Regions from separate parts of the Pseudomonas sp. Pf153 genome, predicted to be linked through region 2. Evidence: riboswitches for the same ligand, from Rfam matches in the RefSeq annotation. Region 2 holds a riboswitch; the other holds the start of a gene.

Region 1 (8,227 bases), on a different contig from region 2:
GTGAGTGGCTTTTACATGAATATCGCTCATGTTTGCATCGGCGTGCTGGCCCGGTAGAATCGCGGGATTCATGCTTAGGGATCGAGACATGCCGTACCGCTTCTTATTCGGCAGTCTGTTGCTGCTGTTGTCTTTTCACACAGCCGCAAAGGATCCCGTCCAGGCGCTGTCCTACACCCGCGACATCCAACCGATCTTTACCGAGAAGTGCGTGGCCTGCCACGCTTGCTATGACTCCGCCTGCCAGTTGAACCTGGGCAGCGGTGAGGGCGCGATCCGGGGCGCCAGCAAGCTGTCGGTGTACGATGGCGAGCGGCGCCAGGCGGCCGCTCCGACGCGCTTGTTCTATGACGCTTCCGGTAAGCGTGCCTGGCAGCAAAAGGGCTTTTATTCCGTACTCGATGCCCAGGGCAGCCAGGCGGCGCTGATGGCGCAGATGCTGGAGCTGGGGCACAGCACGCCGCTACAGCCCAACGCCAAGTTGCCGGAAGACATCGTATTGGGGCTGGATCGGGAAAACAGCTGCGCGATGCCAGGGCAATTCGCTGAATATGCCGCCGCGCATCCCAGGGAAGGCATGCCCCTGGCCGTCACCGGCCTGACCGACCAGCAATACCAGACCTTGCAGCGCTGGCTGGCCGCCGGCGCCCCCATCGACCAGCAGGCCCTTGCTCCGAGCGCTGCCGAAGCCTTGCAGGTGGTGCAGTGGGAAAACCTGCTCAATGCCCCTGGCGCCCGGGAAAGCCTGGTCGCCCGCTGGTTGTTCGAGCATTGGTTCCTGGCGCATATCTACTTCAAGGATGGCGAGCCAGGGCATTTCTTCCAGTGGGTGCGTTCGCGCACACCCACCGGCCAGCCCATCGACCTGATCAATACCCGCCGCCCGAACGACGATCCCGGCACCCGCTTCTATTACCGGCTCTGGCCGGTGCAGGGGGTGATTGTGCACAAGACCCACATCACCTATGGGTTGAGCGCGGCCAAAATGGCGCGGGTCAAGAGCCTGTTCTACAAGGGCAATTGGCAAGTCACGGCATTGCCGGGCTACGGCCCGGAGCGGCGGTCCAACCCGTTCTCCACGTTCGAGGCGATCCCGGCCCAGGCCCGTTATCAGTTCATGCTCGACAATGCCGAGTATTTTGTCCGCACTTTCATTCGAGGCCCGGTGTGCCGGGGCCAGATTGCCACGGATGTGATTCGCGACAATTTCTGGGCGCTGTTCCAGGCCCCCGAATATGATCTTTACATCACCGACCCGAACTATCGCGGCCAGGCCACGCCCTTGCTGGCGATGCCGGGGCAGAACGACGACGTGGGCAGTGTCGTCAGCTTATGGCTCGATTACCGCGACAAACGCAACGAGTACGAAGCCTTGCGCCGGGACAACTACGCCGAGGTGCCGTCACCGAGTTGGTCGACCCTGTGGGCCGGAAACGACAACGCGCTGCTGAGCATTTTCCGGCACTTCGACAGCGCTTCGGTCACCAAGGGGCTGATCGGTGACGTGCCGCAGACGATGTGGCTGTTCGATTTCCCGTTGCTGGAGCGCACTTACTACCAGTTGGCGGTCAATTTCGATGTCTTCGGCAATGTCTCCCACCAGGCCCAGACCCGACTGTATTTCGACCTGATCCGAAATGGCGCGGAACTGAATTTCCTGCGTCTGATGCCAGCCGATTCACGGCAGGGCTACCTCGATGACTGGTATCAGTCCGGCGGCAAATTCAAGATGTGGTTGGATTACGAGGACATCGACAACGATAAGCCGACCGCCCTCAAGCTCGATGAGCAGGATCCCAAGCGTGACTTCGCCAGGCAATTGCTGCTTCGCTACGGGGAGCTCAATGCGCGACCCGATCCGATCAACCGTTGCGAAGGCGCCTATTGCTCGCGCCCGAACATCGATCCTGCGCTGCAGAATGCCGAACAGGCCCTCAGTCGCCTGGTATCACGGCCGGCCGCCGGGCTTGGCGTGATACACCATTTGCCCGAGGCAACTCTGCTGCGTATCGAAACCGCTGGCGGCCGGCGCGAGGTCTATAGCTTGCTGCGCAACCGGGCCCACAGCAACGTAGCCTTCCTGCTGGGCGAAGCGATGCGTTACCAGCCGGGGCTGGACACCCTGACGGTGTCCCCGGGCGTACTCAGCAGTTACCCGAATTTCATGTTCAACATCCCGGCCGGGCAGGTCCCGGCGTTTGTCGATGCCATGGAAAAAGCCGAGGAGAGTCAAGCCTTCGAGCGGATTGTCGAGCGCTGGGGCATCCGGCGCAGCCATCCGCAGTTCTGGCAGTACTTCCATGACCTGAGCCGGTACATCCAGGAAACAGAGCCCCTGGAGACGGGTGTGTTGGATATGAATCGCTATCAGAACCTTTGATCGGCTTTCCTGACAAAAATACTGGGACTTTGTCCGACGCCCTGATTTGGCGTAAACTGCCGGCAAGCCTGCGAGGAGTTTCCATGACCGCCATAACCATTACCGACGCCGCCCACGATTACCTGGCCGACCTGCTGTCCAAGCAGAACACCCCGGGTATCGGGATCCGCATCTTCATCACCCAGCCTGGCACCCAGTACGCGGAGACGTGCATCGCCTACTGCAAGCCGGGGGAAGAGAAACCCGAAGACACTGCCCTGGGGCTCAAGAGCTTCACTGCGTATATCGACTCGTTCAGCGAAGCTTTCCTGGACGACGCGGTGGTCGACTACGCCACCGACCGCATGGGTGGCCAACTGACCATCAAGGCCCCGAACGCCAAGGTGCCGATGGTCAATGCCGACAGCCCGATCAACGAGCGCATCAACTATTACCTGCAAACCGAAATCAACCCGGGGCTGGCCAGCCACGGCGGGCAGGTTTCGCTGATCGACGTGGTGGACGACGGCATCGCCGTGCTCCAGTTCGGCGGCGGCTGCCAGGGCTGTGGCCAGGCGGACGTGACGCTGAAGGAAGGCATCGAACGCACCTTGCTCGAGCGTATTCCGGAGCTCAAGGGCGTGCGCGATGTGACCGACCACACGCAGAAAGAAAACGCCTACTACTGACGGCTATTCGCCGCAGTCCATGTGGGAGCGAGCTTGGTGGAGCCGAGCTTGCTCCTGCATCGTTGCAAGCTGACCCACAGCTTTCGCGAGCAAGCCCGCTCCCACAAGGTATTCGTACACCTCAAGGCCTATAGAGATGGGCATGCCCGGCGCGGTACAGCGACGATTCGCTGAAAAGGTCATTGCCCAATACCCGTCCCACCAGAATCAGCGCCGTGCGGCGAAAGCCCTTGGCCTGCACCCGTGCCGCGATGTCGGCCAGCGTACCCATCGCCCAATCCTGATCCGGCCAGGTGGCTCGATGAATCACGGCAATCGGACAATCCGCGCCGTAGTAGGGCAGTAACTCCTCGACGATTTTTTCCAGATGATTGACCCCCAGGTGAATCGCCAGGGTCGCGCCGTGCTGCGCGAGGCTGCTCAGTTCTTCTCCGGCGGGCATGACGGTTTTATCGGCATAGCGGGTGAGAATCACGCTCTGGGACACGTCCGGCAACGTCAGTTCGGCACCCAGCAGGGCGGCGCAGGCGGAGGTGGCGGTGACGCCGGGGATGATCTCGAAGGGGATATCCAGTTCCCGCAGGACGCGAATCTGCTCGCCAATGGCGCCGTACAGGCTCGGGTCGCCAGAATGCACGCGGGCCACGTCCTGGCCCTTGAGATGGGCGCTCCTGATCAACTCGATGATCTGCTCCAGGTGCAGTTCGGCGCTGTTGATCACCCGTTCTGCATTGTGACCTTCAAGGACGGCCACCGGCACCAGGGAGCCGGCATAGATGATCACCGGACAATTGCGAATCAAGCGCTGGCCCTTGACGGTAATCAGTTCCGGATCGCCGGGGCCGGCGCCGATGAAGTAAACGGTCATGACCGGTTCCTAAAAGAGGGTGGGGCGACGCCTGGATGAGAAGCGCTCATGATCCAGGGAGGGCGATTATCGGTTTTTAACAGCTGACCGCCAATGCCAGCGTCGCCTGAGGGCTTTTCTGGCGGAGAATCCGCAGCCTGGCGGGTGGGGTGCCCAACTGCTCGGCCAGGGCCAGCGCCGCGCTCTCGGCAACGCCGTAACAGCCGGTGCGTTCGAATGCGCTCTGTGAGCGGTGGCTGAGCCGTTGATCATAACCCGCCAGCTGGACAGCGCTGAAGCAGATCAGCGGCAGTGCCAGTTGTTCGGCCAGTTGCAGCAGGCCCGGCTCGTTGCGCTTGAGGTCGATACTCGCCAGGGCCCGTAGTTCATTCAGCTCAATGCCGTGGGCCCGCAGCGTTTGCTCAAGCAGGGCCCGCAACGCCTCGGCGGAGCAACCCCGGCGACAGCCAAGACCCGCCACCAGAATGTAGCTCACGCGCCGTGATGAGCCGGGTCGCCACGGCGGAACAGCCAGGCGCTGATCAGGCCCAGGGCCAGCCAGAACGCAATGTTGGTCAGTTGCGAGGCGATCTTGAACTGGCTTTCAAGCGCTTCGGGCGCCAGCATCGAGTGAACTTCCGGTTGTGGTGCGCCGATCACGTGGGGCACCACCAGCGTCGCCAGGCCCAGCAGTTTGAGCAAACCATGTCGGCCGAACGCAATCAGGGCGATACCCACCGCCGTGGACGCCGCGGTACCGATCCACCACATCTGCCGGTGAGCCAGGTCGGCAGCGGCTGTACCGGGGAGCTCCGGTGGCAGGCCGAGGGTCGGCGCCAGGACGAAGGTGGCATAGCCGGCCAAGCCCCAAAGCAAGCCCTGGGACGTGCGGGCCGGCGCGCGCAAGGTGTACAGGCCCGCCAGCATCAGGGCGAAACCCACCGCGACCACCAGATTGCCGCCGGTGGTGGAGAGCACGCGTTGCCAACCGTCTTCCGGTTCCCAGGCTCCGGCATCGTGGGTGTGGGCAACACCGTCGGCGTGCTGATGGACTTCGGCGGTCGGCGCTTTTTCGTAGGTTTCGGCCTGCAGAATCAGTGGCGACACCCAGAGACTTTGCAGGAGCGTCAGCAGCAGGGCGGCCAGCAATCCGCTGAAACCGGCGGTCCGGGCGATTCGCTTGAACATGGTGGCAGGTCTCAGTGGCAGGGAAAGGCGGCGCTGTGGCGGGTGTCGTGGGCGGCGTTGTGCACCGCTTCGATGTGGGAGAAACCGGCGAAATACACCAGCGCCGCGCCTATGATCGAGGCGAGGATCGCCGCGCTCAGGCGTTGGCTCAGGGTGCTGGTGCTGCTGGCGGAGCGGGCGGTGGTGCTGATGGTCGACATGGCGTCCCTCTGTTGTTGTCCAGTGGGTGAGTCGAGCGCAAGGAAACCCCGGGCCAAAGCCCGCCAGGGATCGAACAGCGCCCGCCCACCGCGGGTTTGTCAGTGTTTGAGTCGTGGGCCGGTCTCCGGGCTCACGAGGGGCAGGGCCTGCGCCTTGCCTGCAAGCGTCACCTTCCCATGTCATCGGACACAGTGGCTCAGACGCTTCGCTCGCTTACCGTTGCGGGGGCAGCACCGGACTGTCGTGGCCTCGGAGTAAAGCACACGATTCACCGGTTTCCCGTTTCACCCTGTGAAGGGCACCCATAACAAGCGCACAGGAAAGCATGGGTGGGGGCGGGGCGTCAATTACAGGCCGATACCGAGTCGCGGCCATCGCGAGCAGGCTCGCTCCCACAGTTGATCTGTGTTGGACATGAATGTTGTGTGCGACGAGATTCATTGTGGGAGCGAGCCTGCTCGCGATGGGGCCGGCATAGACACCACAGAACTCGAAGACATTGACCCGCCCCCATACCCTGCGTAGCCTTGCGCCTTCGAGGTTCTTCGACACGCGTCGAAGCTAAGAAGGGAACGCGGTCCAAGCCGCGGCTGCCCCCGCAACTGTGAACGGTGATGTGCCTGCCAGGCCACTGTGCATACCCTGAAAGGGCGCACGGGAAGGCGCAGGAAATGTCAGTCCAGGTTTATATAAAAGCCGGACCGGCCCGCCGTCAGCCAGGAGACCTGCCTCGAGACAGACTTCTCATTACAACCGGGCGGGGTGATCCGGTGGCGAAATCTTCCGCGCATGCCTGTGCCAGCGGTTGTCGTCCCGTTTGCCCGCCACCTTGCCAAAGGGCATCCGATGAAAACACTGGCCAAGCTCCCCGTCACTATCGTCACCGGTTTCCTCGGCTCGGGTAAGACCACCTTGCTGCGGCACATGCTCGACAACGCCCAGGGCCGGCGTATCGCCGTCATCGTCAACGAGTTCGGCGAGCTGGGCATCGACGGCGAGATCCTCAAGCAATGTTCCATCGGCTGCACCGAGGAAGAGGCCAGCGGCCGCGTCTATGAACTGGCGAACGGCTGCCTGTGCTGCACGGTGCAGGAGGAATTCTTCCCGGTGATGCGTGAGTTGGTCGCACGCCGTGGCGACCTCGACCATATCCTCATCGAAACCTCCGGGCTGGCGCTGCCCAAGCCGCTGGTCCAGGCCTTCCAGTGGCCGGAAATCCGCAGTGCCTGCACCGTCGATGCGGTGATCACCGTGGTCGACAGCCCGGCCGTGGCCGCTGGCACTTTCGCCGCTTTCCCGGAGCAGGTGGATGCCCAGCGCAAGCTCGACCCGAACCTGGACCACGAATCTCCGCTGCACGAGCTGTTCGCCGACCAACTGGCCAGCGCCGACCTGGTGATCCTCAACAAGGCTGACCTCATCAGCCCGGACGATCTGGCGAAAGTGCGCCTGGAGGTTGCCGAGGAGCTGCCGCCGGCGGTCAAGGTCATCGAAGCCAGCAGCGGCCGCCTGCCGCTGGACGTGCTGATCGGCCTGGGCGCTGGCTCCGAAGAGCACATCGACAGCCGTCACAGTCACCACGATCATCACCATGACGGCGACGATGACGACCACGATCATGACGCCTTCGATTCCATTTCCATCGAACTGCCACAGGCTGACGAAAGCCTGCTGCTGGACGCACTGACCCAATTGGTGGTCCAGCACAACGTGCTGCGGGTCAAGGGGTTCGCAGCGATCCCCAACAAGCCGATGCGCCTGTTGATCCAGGGGGTAGGCACGCGCTTCGACAAGCATTTCGACCGCCAGTGGGGCGCCGAAGAAGCGCGGGTCACCCGCCTGGTGCTGATCGGCCAGACCCTGGACGCCACTCAGCTTGAAGCGCAGCTGCGCGCCGCACTCGGCGCCTAAGCCATGCACCTGCTCAGGACCCAGCCCGGCGGTTTCGTGTCGGATGACAACATCGCCGACCTGGGGCAAACCCCCGCCGAGCTGGTGATCCTGTGCAGCGGCGACAGCAGCCTGGCGCTGCTGGCCGAAGCGGCGCGGCAGTTGCCGGACGATTATCCCCAATTCCGTCTGGCCAACCCGATGCAGGTGCAGAATCACGCGTCGGTGGACCTGTATTTCGAAGATGTATTGCGTCACGCCAAGGTCATCCTGTTGTCGCTGCATGGCGGCATCGGCTATTGGCGCTATGGCATCGAACGCCTGATGGAACTGGCCGGGCGTGGCGTGAAACTGATCCTGGTGCCGGGGGACGACCGGCCGGACCCGGAACTCAGCGACTTGAGCAACGTGCCCGCCGCCGACCGCGACCGGCTCTGGCAGTACCTGCGTCAGGGCGGTCTGGGCAATGCCCTTGACCTGTTCCATCAGCTTGCCAGCCAATGGTTCGGCCGCGATTACCCTTGGGGTGAACCGCAAACCCTGCCGCGCACAGCCCTCTACCACCCAGACAAAACCAGCGCTACCCTCGACGATTGGCGAGCCGACTGGCAGGCCGATCAAGCAGTGGCGGCGGTGCTGTTCTACCGTTCTCACTTGCAAGCGGCGAATACCGCGTTTATCGACGTGTTCTGTCAGCGGCTGCAAGCGGCGGGGCTCAATCCCTTGCCGATGGCAGTCGCCAGCCTCAAGGAGCCCGGTTGTCTGGCACAGGTCGAAGACTGGCTGGACGAGGTCGAGGCAGGGGTGATCCTCAACACCACCGGATTCGCCCAGTCCAGTCCCGAAGCGCCGCACCTGCGCCCGTTCCGCCGCAACATTCCGGTAATCCAGGCCATCTGCGCCCAGGACAACGAGCCCGGTTGGCGCGCCAGTGAGCAGGGGTTAGGGCCGCGAGATCTGGCCATGCACATTGCCCTGCCGGAGCTGGACGGACGGATCATCAGTCGCCCCATCAGCTTCAAGGACCTGGCCTGGCGCAGCGAGCGCAGCCAG
Region 2 (8,227 bases):
TGGTGGGAGGCCAACACCGCTTGCATCGCGATGGCCTTGTAGTCGTGATAAGCGACAGCATTCATGGTGGTGACGGCGCGCCCGTGGATGATGACTTGAGCGCCGGTATCGCTGTTGGGCTTGAGCAGAACCGGATTCATGTCGGTATGGGGCTCGAGGCCGGCGGCCTGGGCCTGCACCGCCTGGGCGCGACCGATTTCACCGCCATCGGCAGTCACCGCACTGTTCAGGGCCATGTTCTGCGGCTTGAACGGCACTACGCTCACGCCCTGGCGACGGATCCAGCGGCACAACGCGGTTACCAGAGTACTTTTGCCCGCATCGGACGTGGTGCCCTGCACCATCAAGGTCGTCATGGCGTGTCCTTGGCGTAAGCCTCGAAAGCCTGTTCGAGGCGCAAAAATTGTGCGTCATCGGCAGGAAGGCCGAAACGCAGACTGCTGTTGTTGGTAAACAGCCGCAGGAGAATGCCGCGATGAGCCATGAAGTCGTGAAGCGCCTGGGCGTCTCCGGTGATCAGCCATTGGAACAATCCGCAACCGCCGTGGGGCTTGAAGCCATGACGTTCCAGCATCAGCGCCAGTCGCAGACTGGTGACTTCGCAGCGCTGCCGCTGCTGGGCGTGGGCGGCAGTGTCCCGCAGACACACTTGGCCCAGGACCCGGGTCGGCCCACTGACCGCCCATGGTCCGACCTGTTCGGCAAGCAACTTGAGCAAGTGCCGCTCGGCCAGAACAAACCCCAGGCGAACCCCGGCCAGACCGAAAAATTTGCCGAACGAGCGCAGCACAATCAGCCCGACCTGATGGGCATGGCCGGCCACGCTCAGTTGCGGCGTGACATCCATGAACGCTTCATCCACCACCAGCCAGCCCCCGCGCTGGGCCAGACGGGCGTGCCAATCGAGCAGACGCTCCGGGGTCAGGCTCAGGCCCGTCGGATTGTTGGGGTTGACCACCACCAGCACGTCGAGGCTGTCGAGGAAGAAATCCACTTCGGCTTCCAGCACTTCGCGCACGATATAGCCATTACGGCGCCAGGCTTCGGCGTGCTCGGCGTAGCACGGAGACAGCACGCCGACCTTGCCGGCCCGGCGCAGGCGCGGCAGGAGTTGGATGGCCATCTGCGAACCCGCCACCGGCAGCACATGCTCAGCGCCGTAGTAATCGCGGGCCGCCTGCTCCAGGCCATCGTCGGTTTCCGGCAGGCGCGCCCAGGCCCGCAGTGGAATCTCCGGGACCTCGAATGGCCAGGGGGCCAGGCCACTGGACAAATCGAGCCAGTCTGCCTCGGCGATTCCATATTGCCAGGCCGCATTGCGCAGGCGCCCACCGTGTTCAAGCATAGAACTCAGCCCCCACGCAGAGAATCAGTAGCCACAACCATACCCCGCGCTGGACCAATTGCCAGCCGCGATCGATGGAATCGGCACTCGCCGGCACGCCCTCGCCCAGAGGTGGGCGCTGATGCAGTTCGCCGTGATAAACCGCCGCGCCACCCAGCTCCACACCCAGCGCCCCCGCACCGGACGCCATGACGGGCCCGGCGTTGGGGCTGTCCCAGGTCGGCCCCTGGCGGCGCCAGCATTGCAGCGCCAGGCGGGTTTTCCCCAGCAGCGCGTAAGTCAATGCCACTAATCGCGCGGGGATGTAATTGAGCACATCGTCGATCTTGGCCGCTGCCCAGCCGAACCGCTCGAAACGCTCGTTGCGATAGCCCCACATGGCATCGAGGGTGTTGCTCAGTCGATACAACACTACGCCGGGCGCACCCGCCACGGCGAACCAGAACAGCGCGGCGAACACCGCATCGCTGCCGTTCTCCAGCACCGATTCGGTGGCGGCACGGGCGACGGCGGTCTCGTCCAGCTCACGGGTCTCGCGACTGACCAGATAACCCACCCGCCGACGCGCTTCATCCAGCTCCCCACAGCGCAACGCCCGGGCCACCGGCTCGACATGCTCACCCAGGCTGCGCAGGCCAAGGGCGCAGTACAACGCCAGGATGTCCACCAGCCAACCCACCAGTGGCGCCCAGGACAAGGCTGTCGCCAACAAGGTCAACGGCACCACGGCGATGATCCACGCCGTCACCCCATGGCTGCGCCAGCCACGCCCACCGGAGTTGAAACGTTGTTCGATACGATCGGCAAACCGACCGAACGCCACCAGTGGATGCCCGCGCCGGGGTTCGCCCAGCAGCGCATCCAGCGCCACGGCGGCAGCACTGAGCAATGCCACGCTCATGGGCGAATTCCCCAACGGTTTTCATAAAGCAGTTCATGCAGCGGACGCGGCTGTGCCCAGCCTTCCAGGGCGAGCATAGGAGCCGGGTAAAAGCCCTCGACCGGTCCCAGGCACAGGATCGCCAGCGGCTTCGCGCCGGCAGTCAGGCCCAGCAGGTCAGCCAGGGCCAAGGGTTCGAACAGCGATACCCAGCCCATCCCCAGCCCCTCGGCGCGGGCCGCCAGCCACAGATTCTGGATGGCGCAGGAGAGCGAGGCCAGATCCATTTCCGGCAAGGTCCGGCGACCGAAGATGTGCCGCTCCCGGCCGTCCATCAACGCCGCCACCAGAACTTCGGCACAGTCGTTGATGCCTTCGACCTTGAGCTTCATGAACTCATCGCTGCGCTCGCCCAAGGCCTCGGCCGTCCGGATGCGCTCCTGCTCCACCAGTTGCTGGATATCGCCGCGAAGGGCGCGGTCGCTGATGCGGATGAACCGCCACGGTTGCATCAGGCCCACGCTGGGAGCCTGGTGCGCGGCTTCCAGCAAGCGACGCAGCAAGACCGGCTCGACCGTGCCACCGATGAAATGACGCATGTCGCGCCGTTCGGCGATGGCGCGATAGACAGCTTCGCGTTCGGCTGGGGAGAAAGCGGTGTCTGTCATGGCCTGCTCGCGATAGCGGCCTCAGGATCGGGTGCGAACAACGCGGCAACCGCCCTCGGATTGGACGGGAAGTAAAAATGCACGTAGGAAGCCGTCATCCGCCCATGCCGGAAAACCGCCTCCGCCCCGCGCCCGCCATTGGGGCTATGGCCGCGGGCAATCGGCGCGAGTTCAGTACGGGTCAATGAATGATGATAGGTATGCCCTCGCAGAAGGCCTTCCGGCAGTTCCACCGCTTGCAGGGCCAAGGCGGCCAGGCGTTTTTGCATCTGCGCATCACCCGGCAGCAGGCCCAGTAGCTCAGCGCAGGTCCCTTCGACATCGGTCAGCGAATCCAGCAGGTAGAGCATGCCGCCACATTCGGCCAGCAGGGGTTTTCCCGCTTCGTGATGAGCACGGATCGCCGTCAGCATCGGCGTGTTTTGGGCCAAGGCAACGTGGTGCAACTCAGGGTAGCCGCCAGGCAGGTAAAGACTGTCTGCTTCGGGCAGCGCCGTGTCATGAATCGGCGAGAAGAAGCTCAGTTGCGCGCCCATGGCCCGCAGCAGGTCGAGGCTCGCGCCATAGGTGAAAGCGAACGCTTCGTCCCGGGCCACGGCAATGCGCACGCCCTCGAGCCACGGTTGCGCAACGACCACCTCAGGTGCGACGAACGTTACGGCGGGCGGCAGGGTCACTTCGCAACTGCTTGCCAACGCCTCGGCGGCGGCGTCGAGGCGCAGGTCCAAATCGTTCAACTCACGGGCCTGGACCAACCCGAGGTGGCGACTGGGTAATTCGATGCCGGTTTCGCGGGACAGCGCGCCATACCAGCGCAGACCTTCGGTCAGGCTGCCTTCGAGCAGTTGTGCATGGCGTAAAGTGCCGACCCGATTCGCCAGGACCCCAGCAAACGGCAAGTCCGGCTGATACCGAGCCAGTCCCAGCGCCAGCGCACCAAACGTTTGGGCCATCGCCGTCCCGTCGATCACCGCCAGCACCGGCACACCGAAATGCCGCGCCAGATCGGCACTGGAGGGCGTACCGTCGAACAACCCCATGACGCCTTCGATCAGGATCAGGTCCGCTTCGGCGGCGGCTTCCCACAACAACCGCCGGCTTTCCTGCTCGCCGACCATCCACATGTCCAACTGGTACACCGGCGCACCGCTGGCACGCTCAAGGATCATCGGATCGAGAAAATCAGGACCGCACTTGAAGACACGCACGTTGCGCCCCTGGTTGCGATGCAACCGGGCCAGGGCGGCGGTGACGGTGGTCTTGCCCTGTCCCGAGGCCGGGGCGGCGATCAAAACCGCCGGGCACTGGCGACTGCTCATGCAAGGGTTGATCACAGTTCGACGCCTTTCTGCGCCTTGATGCCGGCCTGGAAGGCATGTTTGATCATGCCCATCTCAGTCACGGTGTCCGCCAGTTCGATCATCTGCGGCTTGGCGCCACGACCGGTCACCACCACGTGTTGCATGGGCGGACGGGCCTGTAAGTCGCCCAGCACCTGATCCAGATCCAGGTAACCGTGCTTGAGGGCGATGTTCAGTTCATCGAGCACCACCAGCCCAACGGAAGGGTCGCTCAGCAATTGGCGCGACACCGCCCAGGCCGCCTCGGCAGCGGCGATGTCGCGTTGGCGGTCCTGGGTTTCCCAGGTGAAGCCCTCGCCCATGACATGAAAACGCACCTGTTCCGGGAAGCGACGGAAGAACAGTTCCTCACCGGTGCTGTTGCGGCCCTTGATGAACTGCACCACCCCACACTGCATACCGTGCCCCATGGCCCTGGCCAACATGCCGAAGGCCGAACTGCTCTTGCCCTTGCCGTTGCCGGTCAGCACCAGCAGCAGGCCGCACTCGTTCGGTGAGTTGGCGATACGCTCATCGATCACGGCTTTCTTGCGCAGCATGCGCGCCAGATGGCGCTCGTCGCGCTCGGACGCATCGGTGGTGGGGGAACCGGTCATGGGGGAAGCCTCCGTTGGGGACAGGATAACGGCGGGCGGGCACGAAAACAGACGGCAACAAGCCTGGCATCGCCCACCGTGATGCCGTTGGATGTATCAGGCCGGTCTCCGGGCTCATGAGCGGCGCGATGCCGAGCTGCGCGCCTTCCCATGTCCGCGGACACAGTGGCCTAGGCGCAGCGTTGACTCATTTACCGTTGCGGGGGCAGCGCCGGGTTCGCATTGGCTCACCGGCTTCCCTGTTTCACTTTGTCGGCTTGCGGCCACAAAGCACCTGAAACAAGCCGCGAAGGTTAGAGGGTTGGGGTTGGAGCGTCAATTAAAGCTGCCGCAGGCTCAACGCCACTTATTGGCCCGAATCAATAAAGTGACGCCAATCTTGTGCCACGCTACAGCAAGTGATATCAAATGGGCATCACGACCCGATATCAATAACAAGAGGGCAAAAGCATGCAAGGCATGATCATCAGCAATCCGAAACTGGAATTCCTGCGCCCGGTCCTGGAGCGCTGGTTCGACTGCATCGACCGGTATAACGCCGTGCGTGGCGATAACGACACCCCTTACTGGTTCGATGAAAAAGCCAATTTGGGATTGCTCTCGGCGGCCGCCTGGATGGCCGAGATGGTCACGCTTCAGCACACCCCGACCCGCAAGCAGAATGAAGAAGGCGAGCGCAACGTCAGCGCCGACTTGTTCATCGCCAGCACCGATGAGCGCGCCTTCATCCAGGCCACCCAGCGTTGGCCGAAGGTCAAGAGCCTCAACCTGACCCAGCCCCTGAGCGAGGCCGCCAGCGATGCCAAACGCATCAGCTATGCCAGCGACCTGAAGCTGGGTTGTTTGTTCGTGGCGCCGCAGAAAGCCCAGCAAAGCACCACGCCCGAAGAGTTGCAGGACATGGTCGATGAACTGCAGAAGGAAAACACCTGCGCCGTGGCCTGGTACTTCCCCTATGCCTATCGCAAGTTGCGCAACGAAGCCGGCCACTACCACCCGGGCATCGCCGTGCTGTTCAAACAGGCCCACGGCTGATGCCATAAGGTCCTGGCATAACCACAGGTTGAACCATCCCCGGTCTACGCTTCTCTATGAATAACCACATGCATTCATAGGGAAGCCAGCATGCTCAAGCCACCTCATCTCCTGACCATCGCCCTCGCCGCAGGGCTTGTCGCTTGTGGCGAGTCTTCCACGCTGCAAGTCTCCGATGGCACCGGCCCATCGCCAAAACTGCCCGAACCGAACAAGACCCTGATCCCCACCGTGAACATCGCCGAAGCCGTCGGCTGGCCGGAAGGCGCCAAGCCAACGCCGGCCCAGGGCCTGCAAGTGGCGGCATTCGCCGAAGGGCTGGACCATCCACGCTGGCTCTATGTGCTGCCCAACGGTGACGTGCTGGTGGCGGAAACCAATGCCCCACCCAAGCCGGACGACGCCAAGGGCATTCGTGGCTGGGTGATGAAGAAGGTCATGGGCCGCGCGGGCGCGGGCGTGCCGAGCCCCAATCGCATCACGTTACTGCGTGATGCCAATCACGATGGCGTCGCCGAAACCCGCACGGTGTTCCTGGAAAATCTCAATTCGCCGTTCGGCATGACGCTGGTAGGCAGCGACTTGTATGTAGCCGACACCGATCGGCTGATCCGTTTCCCCTATAAGGAAGGCGATACGCAAATCAAGGCGCAACCCACCAAGGTCGTCGACTTGCCGGGCGGCACGCTCAACCATCACTGGACCAAAAACGTCATCGCCAGCCGCGACGGCAGCAAGCTGTACGTCACCACCGGCTCGAACAGCAACGTCGCGGAGAACGGTATGGAGGCCGAAGAGGGGCGCGCGGCCATTTGGGAGGTGGACCGCGCCAGCGGTAGTCACCGCATCTTCGCCTCGGGCCTGCGCAACCCCAACGGCCTGGCTTGGGAACCGCGCAGCGGAGCGTTATGGACGGCGGTAAACGAACGGGATGAGATCGGCAGCGACCTGGTGCCGGATTACATCACCTCGGTCAAGGACGGTGCCTTCTACGGCTGGCCATACAGCTACTACGGGCAACACGTCGACGCACGGGTAGAACCTCAAAACCCGGAAATGGTGGCCAAAGCCATCGCCCCGGACTATGCCGTCGGCCCACACACCGCGTCGCTGGGCCTGACCTTCGCCGAAGGCAGCAGACTGCCCGCACCGTTTACCGAAGGAGCATTCGTCGGACAACACGGCTCATGGAACCGTAAGCCCCACAGTGGCTATAAAGTGATTTTCGTGCCGTTCAACGGTGGCAAGCCGACGGGTCAACCAGTCGATGTGCTGACCGGCTTCCTGAACGCTGACGAAAAAGCCCAGGGCCGCCCGGTGGGCGTGGTGATCGATAAGCAAGGTGGGTTGCTGGTAGCCGATGACGTGGGGAACAAGGTTTGGCGGGTGTCGGGAAAATAGTCCCCTGTGGCGCGGGGGAGTCACTCCCTCGCCACAACCCATGCATCAGGGATTACGCGCCAGGTGTTCCGGCTGCAGAACGCGCTTGGCACTGAGGTAGGCTTTTTGCCAATAGGCCTTGGACAAACTGTCGAGTTTGACCGTACCACCGGTAGCCGGCGCATGGACGAAACGGCCTTCTCCGACATAAATGCCGGCGTGGCTCACCTGGGAGCCGCCGTTGGTGGCGAAGAAAATCAGGTCCCCGCTCTGCAATGCGTCCTTGCCGACGTCCGGGGCTCGCATGCCGATCATTTCACGGGTCGAGCGCGGCAGGGAAATACCGGCTGCGTCGCGGTAGACGTAACCGATCAAGCCACTGCAATCGAATCCCGAGTCGGGCGTGTTGCCGCCCCAGCGATAAGGTGTACCCACCAGGCCCAGCGCTCTGAAGAGCACATCTTCGGCGGCCGGGGATATGGGCTGCGAAGGAGCAAATACGACCGGGGCCCGTACGGGTGCAGGGGCTGGAGCACGACTTGAACACGCGCCCAGCAGCGTGACGAGGAGCAGGAGAGCGAAGCGGGCCGGCGTCGACATAGGCGAAACAATCCTGATCGGGATTCGGCGTTTTCCACCGAAGGCATGAAAACAAGTCCGCCCGCGTAGTACGCAGGCGGATTGCCATCAATCAATGATCAAGGATTCTAGCGGCTATGAGGCAAACTTCAAGCAAGACTTTAAGTTTGCCTTATAAACTGTGCGCTTACTTGCGAGCAGTGACCACCGTCGGAGCCATGGCAAGGGCGCGCTTGGCTTCGATGAAGGTCTTGCTCCAGTAGCTGTCGCCGAGGCTGTCGATACGCACGCCACCGCTGCGACGACTGCTGGAATGGATGAACTGGTTGTCGCCCAGGTAAATGCCAGCATGGCTGACACGTCCACGACGCCCGTTGGTGCTG

Evidence for each region. A riboswitch is a leader RNA that binds a small molecule or an ion and turns the genes downstream of it on or off. The one in region 2 is predicted to bind cobalamin.
Region 1: another riboswitch for cobalamin. It lies ahead of AD666_RS16975 (CbtB domain-containing protein); the one in region 2 lies ahead of cobO (cob(I)yrinic acid a,c-diamide adenosyltransferase).

The regions. Positions count from the first base shown of each region.
Region 1 covers NZ_LHVL01000025.1:398,445-406,671, reverse strand. The annotation lists gene AD666_RS17000 (fatty acid cis/trans isomerase) at 89-2,380, shown strand; gene nfuA (Fe-S biogenesis protein NfuA) at 2,464-3,048, shown strand; gene cobM (precorrin-4 C(11)-methyltransferase) at 3,170-3,916, opposite strand; gene AD666_RS16985 (cobalamin biosynthesis protein) at 3,993-4,391, opposite strand; gene AD666_RS16980 (CbtA family protein) at 4,388-5,083, opposite strand; gene AD666_RS16975 (CbtB domain-containing protein) at 5,095-5,283, opposite strand; cobalamin riboswitch at 5,382-5,605, opposite strand; cobalamin riboswitch at 5,806-6,032, shown strand; gene cobW (cobalamin biosynthesis protein CobW) at 6,131-7,195, shown strand; gene cobN (cobaltochelatase subunit CobN) at 7,199-8,227, shown strand, end outside.
Region 2 covers NZ_LHVL01000006.1:445,354-453,580, reverse strand. The annotation lists gene AD666_RS02925 (cobyric acid synthase) at 1-356, opposite strand, end outside; gene cobD (threonine-phosphate decarboxylase CobD) at 353-1,345, opposite strand; gene cbiB (adenosylcobinamide-phosphate synthase CbiB) at 1,338-2,246, opposite strand; gene bluB (5,6-dimethylbenzimidazole synthase) at 2,243-2,893, opposite strand; gene AD666_RS02905 (cobyrinate a,c-diamide synthase) at 2,890-4,212, opposite strand; gene cobO (cob(I)yrinic acid a,c-diamide adenosyltransferase) at 4,224-4,850, opposite strand; cobalamin riboswitch at 4,932-5,143, opposite strand; gene AD666_RS02895 (hypothetical protein) at 5,301-5,885, shown strand; gene AD666_RS02890 (sorbosone dehydrogenase family protein) at 5,976-7,286, shown strand; gene AD666_RS02885 (C40 family peptidase) at 7,332-7,865, opposite strand; gene AD666_RS02880 (C40 family peptidase) at 8,032-8,227, opposite strand, start outside.